Aliamphritea hakodatensis: one gene and its partner. The protein of the gene in region 1 binds, or shares a complex with, the protein of each later gene. Links are inferred from orthologs where the notes say so. Each region holds a gene or a part of one and is shown on either strand. Other genes may lie near its edges.

Region 1 (9,191 bases):
GCAACCAGTTTACCCGGCTCGTAAATCTTCATTTTGATAGAGCCATCGCTCATGACTTTCAGCTGTTCAGATACCCATTTGATCGGTGTACCCAGTGCTGGCAGGTGCGAGCCAAATGCGATTGGGGTTTTCAGCAGGACTTTATCTGCTGCCTGTGCGGTGACGGTACCGCAAACAGCGGCGCTCAGTACGGCTGTGCTCAGAATAGACTTTACGAACTTTTTCATGACTTGCCCTCGTTGAGGTTGTTGTTCTTTTTTCTGCCAGAGGCTGAATCTGTGGATATTCTTTTGATGTCTGAAACCTTATTCAGATTATTTCTTGATAAATTGGTCATACCAATTTACCATCAAAAGTGTTGTAACCATAAAGATTCGTGCGGATACTTGTCAATAGCTAATTTTTGCTGAATATGTGCGCTTAAATCTGATTTTGTCGGCAAGTTGCTGTTTTTTTTATGTTTAATTTTGGTCTTACCAATTTGTTTTGTGATCTGCGATTCGACAATGAACTGCTCTGGATCAATGCCTTTTGTACATTAGGGCGGTGGTGATTTTCCGGATCAGACAAACCGGAAGGGGATTGCTAAGATAAAAAAGCAACCATTGGTAGGATGAGCAGGTATACTGCGGTCCGCGGCAGATGATCTCAGCCCGGCCGTTAGGTGATGGTTAGAAAAAAGCACAGTGTGATTGCGGTACGGAGCTGTTAATGCAGTTCCACGGAGAAATATGAATATGGCGTATCAGCGCGTAAAACAGCCAAAAATATCTGATGTCATCATGGGCCAGTTGGAAGAGATGGTGCTTGAAGGCACGCTTAAGCCTGGCCAGCGGTTACCTTCAGAGCGTGAGCTGGCAAAACAGTTCGATGTTTCCCGCCCTTCATTACGGGAAGCGGTTCAGAAACTTTCTGCCAAAGGGGTGCTGATCAGCCGGCAGGGTGGCGGGACCTATGTGTCTGAGGATCTGGGCGGTGCGTTTTCTGATCCTTTACTGGAGCTGTTTAAGACTCATCCGGAAGCGCAGTACGATCTGCTTGAGTTCCGTCATGCGCTGGAAGGGGTCTCTGCTTATTATGCTGCCTTGCGCAGTACCGCTGCGGATAAAGAAAACATTCGCGCCCGTTATAATGCCCTTCAGGAGCATCACGAGAATAAAGCCTTCGATAAAGAAGTGTATGCGGATGTGGATTTCCACCTGGCAATTGCTGAAGCCACACATAATATGGTGCTGTTACATATGATGCGCGCGCTCTTTACGCTATTGCGCCAGCATGTCTGGGATAACCTGCAGGATATTTATCCGAAGCCGGAAATTCGCGGCAAGATACATCAGCAACATTATGTGCTGATGGAAGCCATTCTTGAAGGGGATCCGGAGCGTGCCAGCCAGGCGGCGCATGATCATCTGGCATATGTGGAAGATGCCTTATTACAGCAGGGTAAGGAAGATACCCGCCTTAAGCGGGCTTTACGCCGGGCTGATCTGACCCCGCGCTGATCTGAAACCTCTGAACTTCAAGGTAATTCCCTGATTTGGTGACTTGTCTCAATTGGCACAAGTGACGTTTCTAACTTAAAGCGGGCCTTTTCCGGTGGGCTGTGTACGGTTCATTGCCTGAGCCCCCATCACCTGTAAATATCCTGTCATATACGTTCTGTATAAAAACTACACAGCTTGTTGCCAAGGTAGATTTTTGTAGTCTGACTAGACTTGAAAAGTCATTTTTTGTAGTATTACTACAAAATTTTTACCAACAAACCTTTATACCTCAGTGTGAAAAGTGGATTAAATGCGTCATGCTTAGGTCTGATTGGGTCATTAGTCGTTGTTTTTGCGATGATTCAGGCTGATCGTTACTCTGATTTGTTCTTTTGTAGTTGTTGGTGCCGGTGACCGGATGTCGCCTGTACCGCACCTGACCGTGCGTCGGTAAGCAAATTTTCAGAGCATTCTGGTTTGTTGGTGGTCAACAGCGCTTTATTCGGAAGCTGCCTGCTAATAAAAGATAGAAGTAAGAAAAAGTGGAGAAAGGAAACGTGCAAGACATAATCGATGATATTGATCCAATCGAAACGAATGAATGGCTGGATGCGCTCGAGTCTGTTGCAAAACACGAAGGTGATGAGCGCGCGCGTTATATCCTGAGTAAGCTTGGCGAAAGAGCCTCGGACATGGGGATCGAGTCGGCAAATACGTTAACAACGTCTTATGTAAATACGATTGCCCCTAAAGATGAAGCCCGGATGCCGGGTGATCTGTTTATGGAGCGCCGGATCCGTTCTTTTATCCGCTGGAACGCGATGGCAATGGTCATGCGTGCCAACGACAACGATGAAGGTCTTGGTGGCCACATCTCCAGTTTTTCTTCTTCCGCAACGCTTTATGATATCGGCTTTAACTATTTCTTCCGCGGCTCAGAAGGTGAGCAGGAAGGCGATCTGGTCTTTTTCCAGGGCCATATTGCGCCGGGTATCTACTCCCGTGCTTACCTTGAAGGCCGTCTGACAGAAGAGCAGATGGATAACTACCGCCGCGAAGTGGACGGTGTGGGCCTGTCTTCTTATCCACACCCGTGGCTGATGCCTGACTTCTGGCAGTTCCCGACGGTATCGATGGGTCTTGGCCCGATTCAGGCGATTTATCAGGCACACGTGATGCGTTACCTGTCTGCCCGCAGCCTGATTAACCGTGGTGACCGTAAGGTATGGGCATTCCTGGGTGACGGTGAGTGTGATGAGCCGGAATCTCTGGGGGCAATCGCACTGGCCGGCCGTGAACAGCTGGAAAACCTGGTGTTTGTGGTTAACTGTAACCTGCAGCGTCTGGACGGTCCGGTACGGGGTAACGGTAAGATTGTTCAGGAACTGGAAGGTGTATTCCGCGGTGCTGGGTGGAACGTGATTAAGTGCCTGTGGGGCCGTCACTGGGATCCGCTGTTTGAAAATGATACTTCCGGTTTGCTGAAAAAACGGATGGATGAAGTCTGCGACGGTGAACTGCAGAACTATAAGGCTAACGGTGGTGCGTATACCCGTGAGCATTTCTTCGGTAAGTATCCTGAGCTGCTTGAACTGGTTAAGGATATGTCTGATCAGGACATCATGAATCTGAACCGCGGTGGCCACGATCCGTATAAAGTATTCGCCGCTTACCAGCAGGCGATGAACCATAAAGGTCAGCCGACCGTTATTCTGGCGCAGACTGTAAAAGGATACGGTACCGGTAAATCCGGTCAGGCGAAAAACGATACTCACTCCATGAAGAAAGTGGCCATGGATGACCTGATGGACTTCCGTGACAACCACAATATTCCGCTGACGGATGAGCAGCTGAAAGATGTACCTTATTACCGGCCGTCGAAAGAGTCGCCGGAAATGAAGTATATGATGGACCGCCGTAATAAGCTGGGCGGTGTTTACCCGTCCCGCCGGGCAGATTTTGATGCGTTGGAAATTCCGCCTCTGGATACCTTCTCTTCCCAGCTGAAAGAAAGTGGGAAGCGTGAGATGTCCACTCAGATGACCCTGAACCGGGTGCTGAGCACGTTGGTGAAAGACAAGGCTATCGGCGAGCGTATCGTACCGATCGTGCCGGACGAAGCCCGTACCTTCGGTATGGAAGGTATGTTCCGTCAGTTAGGCATTTATACATCAGAAGGCCAGCGTTATGTGCCTCACGATGCTGATCAGATCATGTTCTATAAAGAATCCAAGACCGGTCAGATTCTGGAAGAAGGTATCAACGAAGCCGGTGCAATGAGTGCATGGATGGCGTGTGCAACGTCATACAGCAATAATAACTGCACCATGATCCCGTTCTACATTTACTACTCGATGTTTGGTTTCCAGCGCATCATGGATCTGGCCTGGGCGGCTGGTGATATGCAGGCCCGCGGTTTCCTGATCGGTGCCACGTCTGGCCGTACAACGCTGAACGGTGAAGGTCTGCAGCATCAGGACGGCCACTCCCACCTGATGGCGCAAATGATTCCGAACTGTGTCTCGTATGACCCGACATTCGGTTACGAGCTGACCGTCATTGTTCAGGACGGCCTTAAGCGCATGTTCCAGGACAAAGAGAACAAGTTCTACTACATCACTACGATGAACGAAAACTATGCCCACCCGGCTATGCCGATTGGTGCTGAAGAAGGCATCGTTAAGGGGATGTATCTGCTGCAGGAAGGCAAGCAGGCAGAGAAGAAAGTACAGCTGATGGGCTGCGGCACGATTCTGCGTGAAGTGATTGCAGCGGCGGACATCCTGCGTGATGAGTTTGGCATTGAAGCGGATATCTGGAGCACCACGTCTATCAACGAGGTGCGTCGCGATGCGCAGGCGGTTGCCCGCTGGAACATGCTGCACCCGGCACAGGAACAGCGTACCAGCTACCTGCAAGAGTGTCTGGCGGACCGTCAGGGCCCTGTGATTGCAGCGACCGATTACATGCGTATGTACCCTGAACAGCTGCGTGAATATATGCCGGGTACTTACCGGGTACTGGGAACTGACGGTTATGGCCGTTCAGATACCCGCAATAAGCTGCGTGAATTCTTTGAAGTAAACCGTCACTACGTGACAATTGCTGCCCTGACAGCACTGGCCGACGATGGTCTGATTGAGCGTTCTGTAATTGCCAGTGCGATGCAGAAGTTTGGCATTAACCCAGAAAAACCAGCCCCTTGGACTGTGTAACCCTGGCCAGACGGAAGCAAAAGAGGAAATGACTGTGAGTACTGTGAATATTACGGTTCCTGATTTAAGTGGTGCGGCTGACGTTGATGTAGTCGAAGTGTTTATTAAAGTCGGCGACAAGGTTGAAGAAGGGGATTCACTGATTGCCCTGGAGACCGATAAAGCTTCAATGGAAGTACCTGCGATGCAATCCGGTGTGGTTGTCTCGGTAGCTGTCAGCGAAGGCGATACCATCAACGAAGGCGACGCATTGTGTGTATTTGAAACGGCGGCAGCGGATGCGCCTGCAGAAGACGTTCCGGTTGTTGCTGAGCCTGTAGCAGAAGCGGCACCGGTGGCAACTGCACCGGCAGTGGCGCCTGCTGCGGCGAGCGAAACCGTTCAGGTTGCTGTACCTGATCTGAGCGGTGCCAGCGATGTAGATGTCGTTGAAGTATTTGTAAAAGCGGGCGACAGTGTATCGGAAGGTGATTCTCTGATCGCGTTGGAAACCGATAAAGCCTCGCTTGAAGTACCAGCTCCGCACAGCGGAACAATTGTCAGCATGGCGATCAGTGAAGGCGGCACTGTAAACGAAGGTGACGCACTGTGTGAAATGCAGATTGCAGGCAGTGCGCCTGTTGCTGAGCCGGTAGCCGAAGCACCGGTTTCTGAAGCCCCTGCTGCTCCGGCGCCTGCTGCTGAAATAGCCCCTGTAGTTGCCGGTGGTGTGGAAGATGTGCTGATTCCGGATCTGAGCGGTGCCACTGATGTGGATGTGGTGGAAGTGCTGGTTAAAGATGGCGACACCGTTGCGGAAGGTGATTCCCTGATCGCGCTGGAAACCGATAAGGCGTCCATGGAAGTACCGGCACCTAAGGCGGGTACTGTTAAATCCATGAAGATTAAAGAGGGTGACCAGGTGAATGCCGGTGACCTGCTGATGAGCCTTGAAGTGGCTGCAAGTGCTGCTCCTGTGGCAGCGGCTGCGCCAGCACCGGCTCCGGCGGCAGCTGCACCGGCTGCTTCAAAGCCTGCCGCGCCCGCTGCACAGCCAGCTCAGACCGTTGATAAAACTGAGCTGGAACAGAAGAATAAATCTGTTCATGCCGGCCCTGCGGTCCGTGCCATTGCCCGTGAATTCGGTGTTGATCTGGCGCTGGTTGCCGGTACCGGTTCGCGTAACCGTATCCTTAAGGAAGATGTTCAGGCCTATGTGAAAGCGTCTCTGAAGAAGCTGAAAGAGCAGCCTGCAGCGGCGGTAAGCGGTGGTTCCGGCATTCCGGCTATTCCGGAAATTGATTTCAGCCAGTTTGGTGAAGTCGAGCTGGAAAAACTGAGCAAAATCAAAAAAGTTACCCGCGATAACATGTCGCGTTGCTGGTTGAATATTCCGCATGTGACTCAGTTCGATAAGGCGGATATTACTGACCTGGAAGCGTTCCGTGCCGGTATGAAGGAAGAAGCTGCCCGTGAAGGGGTTAAGCTGACGCCGCTGCCGTTCATGATTAAAGCGATTGCTATGGCGCTGAAAGCGCATCCTAAGTTTAATGCTTCTCTGCATGCTGATGGCGAACATATTGTGTATAAAAAGTATGTGAACATTGGTATGGCGGTGGATACTCCGAATGGCCTGATGGTACCGGTTATCAAAGATGCGGATAAGAAGAGCATCTATGAGCTGTCCCGGGAAGCGGTTGAGCTGGCCGGTAAAGCGAAAGACCGTAAGCTGAAGCCGAATGAGATGCAGGGTGCATGCTTCACGATCTCCAGCCTGGGCGGTATTGGCGGCACCGGCTTTACGCCGATTGTGAATGCCCCTGAGGTGGCGATTCTGGGTGTGTCGAAGGCAGATATCGAGCCGCGCTGGAACGGTAAGGAATTTGAGCCACGTAAGATGTTGCCTTTGTGTCTGTCTTATGACCATCGGGCAATCAACGGCGGTGATGCAGGACGTTTCCTGACGTACCTGAATGCACTGCTAAGTGATGTACGTCGTATGGCGATGTAATCCGGTATTGTTTGGACAAACAATTGTCCGGGTAATAAAAAAGGCGCTGTTTAGCGCCTTTTTTGTATCTGCAGGAGAGTTGGTTTAACGGCGTAACAGGCTGAGCAGTTCAGCTGTTTTATCTTCCATCAGTGTCACATCCCCACGGGTTTCAACGTTAAGGCGCACCACCGGTTCAGTATTAGAGCTGCGCAGATTAAAGCGCCACTGGCCCATATCCAGGCTGATGCCGTCGGTGTGGTCAATGCTGACTGCGTCGTTCTGGTAGTGTTCAAGCACCCGCTGTATCGCGCTGGCCGGGTCTGCCAGTTTACTGTTGATCTCACCCGGCGACGGGTATTTGGCAATCCGGTCATCCACCAGTGCGGAAAGCGGTTGCTGTTTGTCGCTGATCAGTTCAGCAACCAGTAGCCAGGGTATCATTCCGCTGTCGCAGTAGAAGAAATCCCGGAAATAATGATGGGCACTCATTTCACCGCCGTATACGGCATCTTCTTCGCGCATGCGTTCCTTGATGAAGGCGTGCCCTGTTTTGCTCTGAATTGCCCGGCCACCACTGGCTTCAGCGATATCCAGTGTGTTCCAGATTAAGCGGGGGTCGTGGATGACTGCTTCGTCCGGGTGTTTGTTCAGGAAGGCTTCTGCCAGCAGGCCGACGATATAATATCCCTCGATAAAGCGGCCTTTTTCATCAAACAGGAAGCAGCGGTCAAAGTCGCCGTCCCACGCAATCCCCATGTCTGCCTTGTGCTCCAGGACGGCGGCAATGGTGTCGGCTCTGTTTTCCGGCAAAATGGGGTTGGGAATGCCATTAGGAAAGGTGCCGTCAGGCTGGTGGTGCAGCTTGATAAATTCTACCGGCACCTGCAGTTGTTTAAATGTGCGTTCCAGGGCATCAATGGCGGGACCGGCAACACCGTTACCGGCATTGACCACCAGGCGCAACGGTTTCAGTTTACTCAGGTCTGTATAGGTTTGCAGATGTTCAACGTAGGCGCCGCGGGTGTCGACCAGCTGATATCCGCCCCGGGCGGTGGGTTCCGGTTTGGGAAAGGTGTTTTCCCGGGTCAGGCGCTCAATGTCATTCAGGCCGGTGTCACCGCTGATGGGTTTGGAGCCTTTGCGTACCAGCTTCATGCCGTTGTAGTCTTCCGGGTTGTGGCTGGCGGTAACGACAATGCCGCCATCAGTGCCCAGATAAGCAGTTGCAAAGTAAATCTCTTCCGTGCCGCACAGGCCTATATCCAGTACATTCACACCTGAGTCCCGCAGGCCGTTGCTCAGGGCTTCTTTCAGTTCGCTGGTGGAAAGGCGCATATCGCCCCCCACAACAACAGTTTCAGGCTTCAGGAACTGTGCGTAAGCACGGCCTATCCGATAGGCAATATCGGTGTCCAGCTGGGTGCCGAGCTGGCCGCGAATATCATAAGCTTTGAAGCAGGCTAAAGGCGTCATATGGTATCCATAATCATTGGTGTTTTTTAGCGTTTGAAGAGTTGTGCATGCGGATAATGATTCCGGCGATCAGTATACCGGACAGGTTAGCAAACATATCCTGGAGTGAGAAATACCGGGCGGGCAGAAAACTTGCCTGGGCGTATTCAGAGCCGATCGCCAGTAAAATCAGTACCGCCGTAAACGCTTTAGTCAGGTTGGCAGGCAGCGCGTAATATCCGGAGAGGGCGACCAGCAGAAAGCCGGCAACGTGGCCGACCTTATCTGAATGCGGGAACAGTTCCTGAGGCGGTGTACTGCGGAACAGGCCTGCCAGAATGGCTGCGACGCTCAGGACAAAGACCAGTTGAGCAATGCTTCGGAGGTGTCTGGGCTGCATTAACGGCCGATGCCTGTGTAAGTGAATCCCTGATTCTGAAGCATTTCTTTATCGAAGATATTCCGGCCATCAATGATCAGCGGGGTGCGCATTTTTTCCAGCATCAGGTTGTAGTCCGGTGACCAGTATTCCTGCCATTCGGTGACAATCAGCAGGGCATCACTGTTTTCCAGTGCAGCGTAACGGTTATCGCAGAACCGGAGTGAGGGGGTGTTACCGAAATGTTCCCGGAGGTTTTGCAGGGCCTGAGGATCATGCAGTTTGACGGTAACCTGCTGAGCCAGCAGTGCTTCAATAATTTTCAGACTGGGGGCGTTATCTATGCTGGCGGTTTCCGGTTTAAAGGAGCCGCCCCATAACGTCACGGTTTTACCTTTCAGATCACACTGATAATGTTGCCATAACTTCCTGAACAGGAGCTCTTTCTGAACTTCGTTCTCTTTGATAACCGTTGCCAATAGCGACGGGTTACTCTTCTGCTCAAACAGCTCAGAAAACTTACGGGTGTACTCCTGAAAGTTCTGACCGCCAAATCCACAGCCAGGAGACATATAGTGATGACCGATACGGGGGTCTGCACCCATGCCCTGACGGATGACGTCAATATCAACGTTAATCTGGTCGGCCAGGTTGGCGAGTTCATTGATGTAGCCGATCCGGATGGCCAG
Region 2 (9,239 bases), 180 kb from region 1 along the record:
GATTTCATGACGGAAGTCTTTGGGGTTGCTGATACCGGCCGGCTTCTCAATTTTCTCAAGCTCTTCGCTGATGGCTACCCGGTTCAGAATATCGCCGGTTTCCGGATCTCTGTATTCCTGATCCTGAATCCAGAAATCTGCATAGGTAACATAACGGTCAAAGATGTTCTGACCATACTCAGAATAAGATTCCAGATAGGCGGTCTGAATTTCTTTACCCAGGAACTCAATATACTTCGGCGCAATATATTCTTTCAGGAAGCCAATCAGACGTTCCTGAACTTCCGCCGGGAACTGTTGCTGTTCAATTTGCTGCTCAAGTACATACATCAGGTGTACCGGGTTCGCGGCAATCTCCACCGGGTCGAAATTGAATACCTTGGAGAGTATCTTAAAGGCAAAACGGGTCGACAGGCCTTCCATGCCTTCATCCACTCCGGCAGAGTCTTTATATTCCTGCAGGGATTTAGCCTTAGGATCGGTATCTTTCAGGTTTTCGCCGTCATAGATACGCATCTTCGAGAAGGTATTAGAATTCTCTGGTTCTTTAATCCGTGACAGAACGGAGAACTGTGCCAGCATATGCAGCGTATCCGGTGCGCAGGGTGCGTTACGTAATGAGCTGTGTTCCAGCAGTTTCTGATAGATATGAATTTCTTCAGAGACACGCATGCAATAAGGTACTTTGACGATATATACCCGGTCGATGAAGGCCTCGTTGGTTTTGTTGTTTTTAAAGCTCTGCCATTCTGATTCGTTTGAGTGGGCCAGCAAAATGCCTTCGAACGGAATGGATGCCATGCCTTCTGTACTGTTGTAGTTACCTTCCTGCGTGGCAGTCAGTAACGGGTGCAGTACCTTAATCGGCGCCTTGAACATTTCGACAAATTCCATCATACCCTGGTTAGCGTGACACAGCGCACCGGAGAAACTGTAGGCATCGGGATCGTGTTGCGGATATTCTTCCAGCATACGGATATCCACTTTACCGACAAGGCTGGAGATGTCCTGATTGTTCTCGTCACCCGGTTCGGTTTTTGCGATGGCGATCTGATTCAGGATGGAGGGATACAGTTTCACGACTCTGAACTGGCTGATATCGCCACCGTATTCGTTCAGGCGTTTTACTGCCCATGGGGACATCAGACCTTTAATGTAACGGCGTGGAATGCCGTATTCTTCTTCAAGAATGTCCGCATCTTCAGCCGGATTGAAAAGACCCAGTGGGGATTCGTTGATAGGAGACCCTTTAATGGCATAGAAGGGAATGTGCTCCATCAGTGCTTTCAGGCGTTCGGCCAGAGAAGATTTACCGCCGCCCACCGGGCCAAGCAGGTACAGAATCTGTTTACGTTCTTCCAGGCCCTGTGCGGCATGTTTAAAGTAAGAAACAATCTGTTCGATGGCATCTTCCATGCCGTAGAACTCATCAAAAGAAGGGTAGCGCTGGATCAGTTTGTTAGAGAAAATCCGGCTCAGTCTTGGGTCCAGTGATGTATCAACCAGCTCAGGTTTGCCGATGGCATCAAGGATACGCTCTGCTGCACTGGCGTAAGCCATCGGATCTTCTTTACAGATATCTAAATACTCTTGCAGGCTGTATTCCTGTTCTTGCGTGGCATCAAAGCGTGCTTTGTATTGTTCAAAAATATTCATGTCCCACCTTCCTTAAACGTGAATTAAATTGTCTTACTTAAGGACTCATAACGCTTTTCTCGGTCAACCTTTATTAATCAGTGTAGTTCAAGATTGCTCTTCCCTGACGAAATTTTCCTCATTTTGTGTTGAATCAACTATTTGATTTTTAATCAGATCCTCTTTAACAGCCCGCATGAAACGGGCGGCTTCGCCCCCGGTGGCTGCGCGGTGATCAAAGGTCAGGGAGAGAGGCAGGGTGGGGTGCATTTCAGGTTCATCCTGAGCATTCAGATAGGCGGCCATGTAGATGGCGCCGGCACCGAGAATAGCAACGGTTGGCGGTACGACAATGGGGTTGGCATAGCGTCCGGCGATGGTTCCGAAGTTGGAAAGGGTAATGGTGTTACCGGTCAGTTCAGCGGGTGGAATTGTCCGGTTGATAACATCCTTGCGCAGGTTGTCGAGGCCCTGACGAAGGTCGTTCAGGTCCCGGTTGCCGATATCCCGCATGACCGGCACAAATAATCCCTGCTCGGTATCAACGGCCACTCCGAGATGAATTTTGCTGTGCAGCCGTCTGGCCAGCCGCGGGCCGTCAAACCATGCATTGAGTGAAGGCTCAGCGCGACAGCCGGCGGCAATGGCATGCATCAGCCGCATGGTTATGTCCTGCTTGCCTTCCCAGTTACTGATGTTGACGTCATCATTCAGGGTAACGGGGACCACTTCAGCCTGTGCACGGGCCATATTTTTAGCCATCTGTTTACGCACGCCGCGAAGGGGCTCTGCTTTACCGTGCAACTGATCAAGATGGGCGGCATGCTCAATGTCTCTCGGGGTTATATGGCCGTCGTGCCCGCTGCCCTGTAGCTGGTTGATATCGACCCCCAGACGCTGTGCAAGTGCTCTTACCGCCGGCGTCATCTGTGGCTGGTGGTTTTGTGTACTGGGGGCTGCACCGATATAAAAATGATCATCTGTGCTGCTGGCTTCCTGGCTGAGCTTGCCGACCACGGTGCCGCTGTCGGTATCTTCTTCGCCAGCGAATTCAATCAGGGGTTCACCGGTATGAATAGTGTCGCCAGCTGCGCCGAACAGGTGAGCAATTGTGCCGTCCTGAGGGGAGGGAATCTCGATGATTGCTTTTGCCGTTTCAACTGAGACCAGTATCTGATCGGTTTTAACGGTATCACCTTCCTGTATGCGCCATTCCAGAATTTCGGCTTCCGGTAAGCCTTCGCCTAAATCCGGTAATTTGAAATACTTCATGCGAACTCCAGTGTTGTCTGAACTGCTGCGAGAATGTCTGCCGTGTTCGGCATATATTGCTGCTCAAGCTTGTAGTAAGGCATTACTGTGTCGTAGCCGGTAACACGCTGTACCGGCGCTTTGAGGCTGAGCAGGGCCCTTTCCGCGATGGTGGCGGAAATTTCAGCACCGACTGCACAGCTTTTAGGGGCTTCGTGGATAATCACACACCGGCCAGTTTTGGCCACTGAGGAAAGTATGGTGTCGTGATCCAGCGGGTTCATACAGGCAACATCGATGACTTCACAGTCGATGTTCTGTTCTTTGAGGGCGTCAGCGGCTTCTAGAGTTTCTTTTATCATAGCCCCCCAACTGATCAGTGTTATGTCGTTACCTTCCCGGAGGGTGAAGCAGGTATCCAGTGGCAGGGCCTGGCCGTTATCTTCAACAGGCTGTGCGCTGAGCCGGTATATTCGTTTGGGTTCCAGAAACACCACCGGATCAGGATCCCGTATTGCTGCCAGCAGAAGGCCGTATGCGCGGGCCGGCGAGGAGGGAATGACTACCCGGATGCCCGGAATGTGCGCCAGCAGGGCTTCTGTGCTTTCTGAATGATGTTCCGGGGCATGAATGCCGCCGCCAAAAGGGGCGCGGATGACCAGCGGGCAACTGAGGCGTCCCCGGGTGCGGTTACGCATCCGGGCACCATGGCAGATCAGCTGTTCCATGGTGGGGAAAATGAATCCCATAAACTGAATCTCAGCAACCGGTTTAAGTCCCTGGGTAGCCATGCCAATGCTCAGGCCGGCAATCATGTTTTCAGCAAGGGGGGTGTCGAGTACCCGTTTCAGACCAAAAGCTTCACGCAGGCCCACTGTGGCGCGGAAAACACCACCATTGGTGCCGATATCTTCCCCCAGAACGATAACCGATTCGTCTTTTTGCATTTCAGACATCAGTGCCAGATTGACGGCTTCTACCAGGGTAACGTTATGGACTTCATGACTCATGATGTGATCCTCCCGTCATTGCTTTGATGACTGCACTGGTCCGTTGTTCCTGAAGTGCTTTGGGCAGCTCTGCATAGAGGTAATCAAAGATGCTTTCCACCGGCTGCGTGTCCATGTTCAGATACGCATCAACCTGATCCTGAATAATTTTCTGGACTTCATTCAGCCAGGCCTGTTCCTGAACCTCGTCCCACCATCCGTTGGCAACCAGGTAGTTCTGTAAGCGTTTAACCGGCTCTTTTTGCCAGGCCGCTTTGAGCTCATCGTTGTGACGGTAGCGGGTTGCATCATCAGCGGTTGTGTGGTCGCTCAGCCGATAGCTGATCGCTTCAATAAGGGTGGCACCTTTACCGTCACGGGCATGCTTCAGGGCATCTGCCATTGCTTCGTGAATGGCGATGACATCATTGCCGTCAATCTGCTCACACCGGATACCTGCTCCGAGGCCTTTTTGTGCCAGTGTTTCAGCGCCGCACTGAATACTTCTGGGCACAGAAATCGCCCACTGGTTATTGTTCACGAAAAACACCACCGGTAATTGCCAGGCGCCGGCCAGGTTAAGGGCTTCCATAAAGTCACCTTTCGAGGTCGCGCCGTCACCGCAAAAACTGACAGCCACACGTTTTTCACCGCGGATTTTTAATGCTGTGGCGACCCCGGTGGCGTGCAGGCTCTGGGTGGCAATCGGTACCGCATTTGGAAAGTCTTGTCCGTAGCCGGGAGAAGCATTGCCCCGCTCATCTCCGCCCCAGTAATTGAGAATGTCGAGTATCTCTGCACCACGGATTATCTGCAGAGAGTGATTGCGGTAATACGGCACCAGTACGTCGTCCGGCTGCATTAACTCTCCGCTGACAGCGTCTATGGCTTCTGCGCCCAGCATTGAGGGGTAGGTGCCCATCTGGCCTGTGCGTTGCAGGGCAATGATTTTCGTATCAAGTTGCCGTGCCAGTACCATATTGCGGTAGTAGCTTTGCAGGGGTTCGGGCTGTCTGGCCCATTCGGGGAGATCAGCAACCGGGGTGCCCTGTTCGTCCAGAAAGCGGCGAAATTGTATTTCGCCCTGATATACCTGTGTCATATGCTGCACTCCTGTAGGGTTTCAGGCTGCCTGAAACTGTCCCGAATCTGCCTGTTGAATAATCTCTGATGCGCGCTGATCAGCGATATCACTGATAACCTGACTGCTTTGTCTGGCCTCCATATAGAGGTCTGATAATGTGTCAAAAATGCCGGTTATTTTTGCTTCGATAGCGGTATCGGTCTGTTGCTGATAACGCATAGCAACAAACATCAGACCACCGGCATTAATGACGTAATCCGGCGCGTAAAGTATATTCCGCTGTTTTAGTTGCAGGCCTGCGGCCGGCGTTTTCAACTGGTTATTTGCAGATCCTGCAATGCTTTTACAGCGTAACCGGGGCAGGGTATCGTCGTTGATCACTGCACCCAGACCACACGGGCTGAATACGTCGCAACTCACATCATAGATTTCTTCAGGTCTGCAGATAGCAGTACTGAGCTGTTGTCTGGCTTGCAGCATTTTATTGTCATCGATGTCTGTAACGGTCAGATGAGCGCCGGCCTGACGCAGCCGGAATGCCAGATTAAGACCAACATGACCGAGGCCCTGTATGGCAATGTGGCGTCCCTTCAGGGAATCGCTGCCGGTGGTATATTGCAGGTTTGCGCGGATGCCGGCGAAGACGCCTCTGGCGGTTGCCGGAGAAGGATCTCCCATCTGCTGTGTACAGGATACATAGGACGTCCGGGTTGCGATGTCATCCATATCATCTACCAGGGTGCCGCTGTCCATGGCGGTAATATACTGACCACTGAGGCTGTCTATGGCCTGACCGAAGCTGCGCATCAGCGCGTGCCGGTCATTAAGATTGTCTGGCCGGATGATAACGGCTTTGCCGCCACCGAATGGCAGCCCCGCTAACGCGGCTTTATAACTCATGCCTTTCGCCAGCCGGATCGCATCCGTGATGGCATCATCATTCGTACTGTAGGGAATAAACCGGCAGCCGCCGAGAGCCGGGCCGCGTACTGTGCTATGTATAGCAATCACGGCTCGTAATCCGGTGCCAGGGTCGCTGAAAAAATGCAGTTGTTCCAGCGCGTCGGTTTCCATTTGTTTAAACATGACGGGATCCTCCGTACGCATAAAACTTTGGAAATTCCGGGTTGAACTGATAAATCAACCGGAACTGATTTTACTAGCGTTTAATAATTGGATAGCACAGGATTCAGTAAAGTTCAGCTGACAATTGTTTATTTTATATACTGTTTTTTTTGTGTAGTACGCTATAAACCCCCGCACCGTGCCGCTTCCGGGGGGGAAATAAAAAATGATCATTGTGGCAATTAAAATTGTTAAACAGAGCATGTGATGAATGTATAAAGCGGCATGGTTTTGTTTTCCGGTAACCTGACCTGTGAATCCGGCTTCTGATATCTTTTCAGGGAATATCTAAAGAATTATATAACCATAGGGGTTTGTAATCGCTAACATTCCTGTTTGCGGCGAATGTACAGAACTGTATAATTCGGTCAATAAATAGCATCAGGGCCTGGTTGATTTCATAATGATACGACGATTTATTAATCAAGGAGCGTCGCTGCGACGCAGTGTCAGTTTACTGACCTTTTGTGCTTGTTTTTCAGCATCAGTGGTTGCCGATCAGATTACGTATGCTGATCAGACGCTGGACCGTGAAACATTACTGTTATCAAGCCTGGGTGATTTACAGCAAAACCAGCTTAACGGTGCGGTTGATAAACTGAAAACACTGATTGATGAGCAGCCTGATTTCCGTCTCGCTCAGTTAATCTATGCAGATCTGATGGCTGCACAGGGAGCCCCCCTGAGCACGGTTGGCAATAATAAAACGGATGCTGATGCCAAAGCCCTGAGCGGGTTGATTAAAGAAGCTAAGGCCCGGATGAACATTGCATCGGTTCGTCCTGATACCGGGCTGATTCCTTCAAGCCTGATTAAGATGTCTGGTGATCAGGAGCATGTCATCGTTGTTGATATGTCCAGTTCACGTTTGTACCTTTTTGAAAATCAAAAGGGTATTCCCGTTTTAATTAAAGATTATTACGTATCTTATGGTCGTGGCGGGGTGAATAAACGTATCCGGGGGGATTTAAAAACCCCGCTGGGTGTGTATTTTACAACCAGCCGGCTGACGGATGAACAGCTGCCTGCCCGCTACGGTTCAGGTGCGTTACCGATTAACTATCCTAATGTGTGGGATGTCCGTAACGGTTATAACGGCAGTGGTATATGGCTGCACGGCTCTCCAAAAGATACCTTCAGCCGTCCGCCGCAGGCCAGTGAAGGATGTCTGTCATTAACGAATCAGCATTTTTCTGAGTTGGATGGAATTGTCGATTTTAATGCAACGCCGGTATTGTTAGGCACAAATTTCGAGTGGATTGATCAGCAAAGCTGGCTGGAAAATCAGGCACAGTTAGTTCGGGTTGTGAATAACTGGCGGGATGACTGGCAAAGCCTGGATACCGATAAGTTTGTCAGCCATTACTCGCGGGATTTTGATAACGGTAAAGAAGACTATAAGCGTTTTGTGGCGCATAAGCGCCGGGTAAATGCGGCAAAGTCTTTTATTGATGTGGATATCGAAAACCTGAGTTTATATCAGTACCCGGATCAGCCAGATTTATTGGTTGCATCGTTTGAACAAAGTTACAGCAGTAATAATTACAACGGTGACAGCATTAAACGTCAGTACTGGGTAAAGCAGGACGGTAAGTGGCAAATTGCGTATGAAGGTGCGCCCAGTAAAGGTATTCCATAGGCCTGAAATGAAAGTATTAAAAACCACGAACACGGCGTGGTTTTTTTATGGGCGAACGTAAATGTATCCCTGCTGTTGTAACGCTACAATAGCAGGCAGTCCCGCCTGAACCCGGTCTTGTGTTTCAGCACCGTATATATCATCAATTGTTTTGCTGTAAGCGTCGAGAGTATTACCGCAAAATAATAGGTGTGCACCTTCCAGTCTGATGCTGTCAAGGAGGATCTGTTTTGCCTCATCTTCACTGGCTGAAAGAAAATACTCCAGCGCTGCCCCGTGAATCATAACTTTAAGATCAATGTTGTCTTCACCAACAGCGGCAAGATGATTGCTTATATTTGTGAAGGTGGCATTTATCCGGGAAGTGTCAGGATAATTTATATGATAAATGACTTTTTGTGGCGGGTAAGTCTGTTCAGCAACACTGATATTCGTGGTTAGGCTGAGCAGCAGTACAGCGGTTGTAACAATACGAAGCAGATAAACAGACATAAAAAAACCGATAGTTTCGTTAATGATATAACGAATAGCCTATCGGTTTTTTTACTGTCAGGGAATTACTGGCTAACAGTAACCTGATTCTGACCTTCAATCATAACTTCTACACGACGGTTAGCGCGCAGGCAGCTGATCTGGCTTTTGCCTGATTCTGCACAGGTGCGAACCGGGTCAGCTTCACCGTAGTGGTGAGAAACGATGCTAGACGTGCTAACGCCAGCGTTAGTCAGAGCAGCTTCTACCGCTTTAACACGACGCTCAGACAGCGCGTTGTTGTAGCTGTTGCTACCGATATCATCGGTGTAACCGTTTAAACGGATCGCGTCCAGCTTTTTCAGAGAGTTTGCGTAGTTCGCAATGTTGCTGACAGATTCTACTTCAGAGCTGTCAAACGCAAAGTTAACAACAAATGATTTGCTTTCTGAAACCATCATTGTTTTAGTTTTTGGTTCTTCTTTTGCCATAACCGGTGCAGGCTCTTTGGCCGGTTCTGCGCCACAGTCAACAGTAAGGTCTTCAGATTTAAACTCGGAAATCTGCCAGCATTCACCGGCGCTTGTTTTCCAGTTAGTGTCAGAAGAGTTTACTGCGTAACCAGTATGATCGTTGTGTGCCTGGGCAACACCGGAAAGGCCCATTGCTGTGATTAAACCAGCGCACAGTGCAAGCTTTTTCATTGTTATACGTCCTTATGAGAGATCAAATAAAATCGGGTACATAATAAACCGCTATGTATACCAGATTAACCTGAACAGCAGCTAAATTTGTCCAAAATCGCCTCGAAAAAACAGCCACTATTACTGCATCAAGCAGCTTATGGTAATACTTTTTTATAGGGTTTGACTACTACCCGCTCGTATACTCCCTGGTGCAGATAAGGGTCATCGCTGGCCCATTCCTGCGCAGATTCCAGGGAGTTAAACTCTGCAACAACCAGGCTGCCGGTAAAGCCGGCAGGGCCCGGGTCTTCACTGTCGATAGCCGGATGAGGCCCGGCAATTAAGAGGCGGCCTTCATC

Evidence for each region.
Region 2: the proteins of aceF (region 1) and PCI15_RS05550 are in contact, whole or in part, in a crystal structure (PDB 1W85), measured with the Geobacillus stearothermophilus proteins. The link is inferred for Aliamphritea hakodatensis from one-to-one orthologs. Residues at the interface, in WP_033016211.1 of Geobacillus stearothermophilus: Val129, Ile130, Ala131, Met132, Pro133, Arg136, Lys137, Arg157; in WP_033016213.1 of Geobacillus stearothermophilus: Ile282, Leu283, Ser284, Leu285, Glu286, Phe325.

The regions. Positions count from the first base shown.
Region 1 is NZ_AP025281.1:1,393,406-1,402,596, forward strand. What follows is about bases 4,261-7,211. They hold aceF (dihydrolipoyllysine-residue acetyltransferase), read left to right. Parts: upstream 4,261-4,733; coding sequence 4,734-6,689; downstream 6,690-7,211. Other genes in these bases: aceE (pyruvate dehydrogenase (acetyl-transferring), homodimeric type), read left to right, coding at 4,261-4,699; PCI15_RS06360 (phosphohexomutase domain-containing protein), read right to left, coding at 6,774-7,211. Outside these bases: PCI15_RS06340 (TRAP transporter substrate-binding protein), read right to left, coding at 1-227; pyruvate dehydrogenase complex transcriptional repressor PdhR, read left to right, coding at 738-1,502; more of aceE, read left to right, coding at 2,042-4,260; more of PCI15_RS06360, read right to left, coding at 7,212-8,144; PCI15_RS06365 (VanZ family protein), read right to left, coding at 8,158-8,523; PCI15_RS06370 (nucleotide sugar dehydrogenase), read right to left, coding at 8,523-9,191. UniProt on the Bacillus subtilis protein: The pyruvate dehydrogenase complex catalyzes the overall conversion of pyruvate to acetyl-CoA and CO(2).
Region 2 is NZ_AP025281.1:1,218,184-1,227,422, forward strand. The notes cover bases 1,901-4,899. They hold PCI15_RS05550 (alpha-ketoacid dehydrogenase subunit beta), read right to left. Parts: upstream 3,897-4,899; coding sequence 2,904-3,896; downstream 1,901-2,903. Other genes in these bases: PCI15_RS05545 (dihydrolipoamide acetyltransferase family protein), read right to left, coding at 1,901-2,907; pdhA (pyruvate dehydrogenase (acetyl-transferring) E1 component subunit alpha), read right to left, coding at 3,886-4,899. Outside these bases: PCI15_RS05540 (PrkA family serine protein kinase), read right to left, coding at 1-1,656; more of PCI15_RS05545, read right to left, coding at 1,744-1,900; more of pdhA, read right to left, coding at 4,900-4,977; PCI15_RS05560 (Leu/Phe/Val dehydrogenase), read right to left, coding at 4,999-6,045; PCI15_RS05565 (L,D-transpeptidase family protein), read left to right, coding at 6,488-7,723; PCI15_RS05570 (DsrE family protein), read right to left, coding at 7,769-8,215; PCI15_RS05575 (OmpA family protein), read right to left, coding at 8,281-8,898; PCI15_RS05580 (YciI family protein), read right to left, coding at 9,036-9,239. UniProt on the Bacillus subtilis protein: The pyruvate dehydrogenase complex catalyzes the overall conversion of pyruvate to acetyl-CoA and CO(2).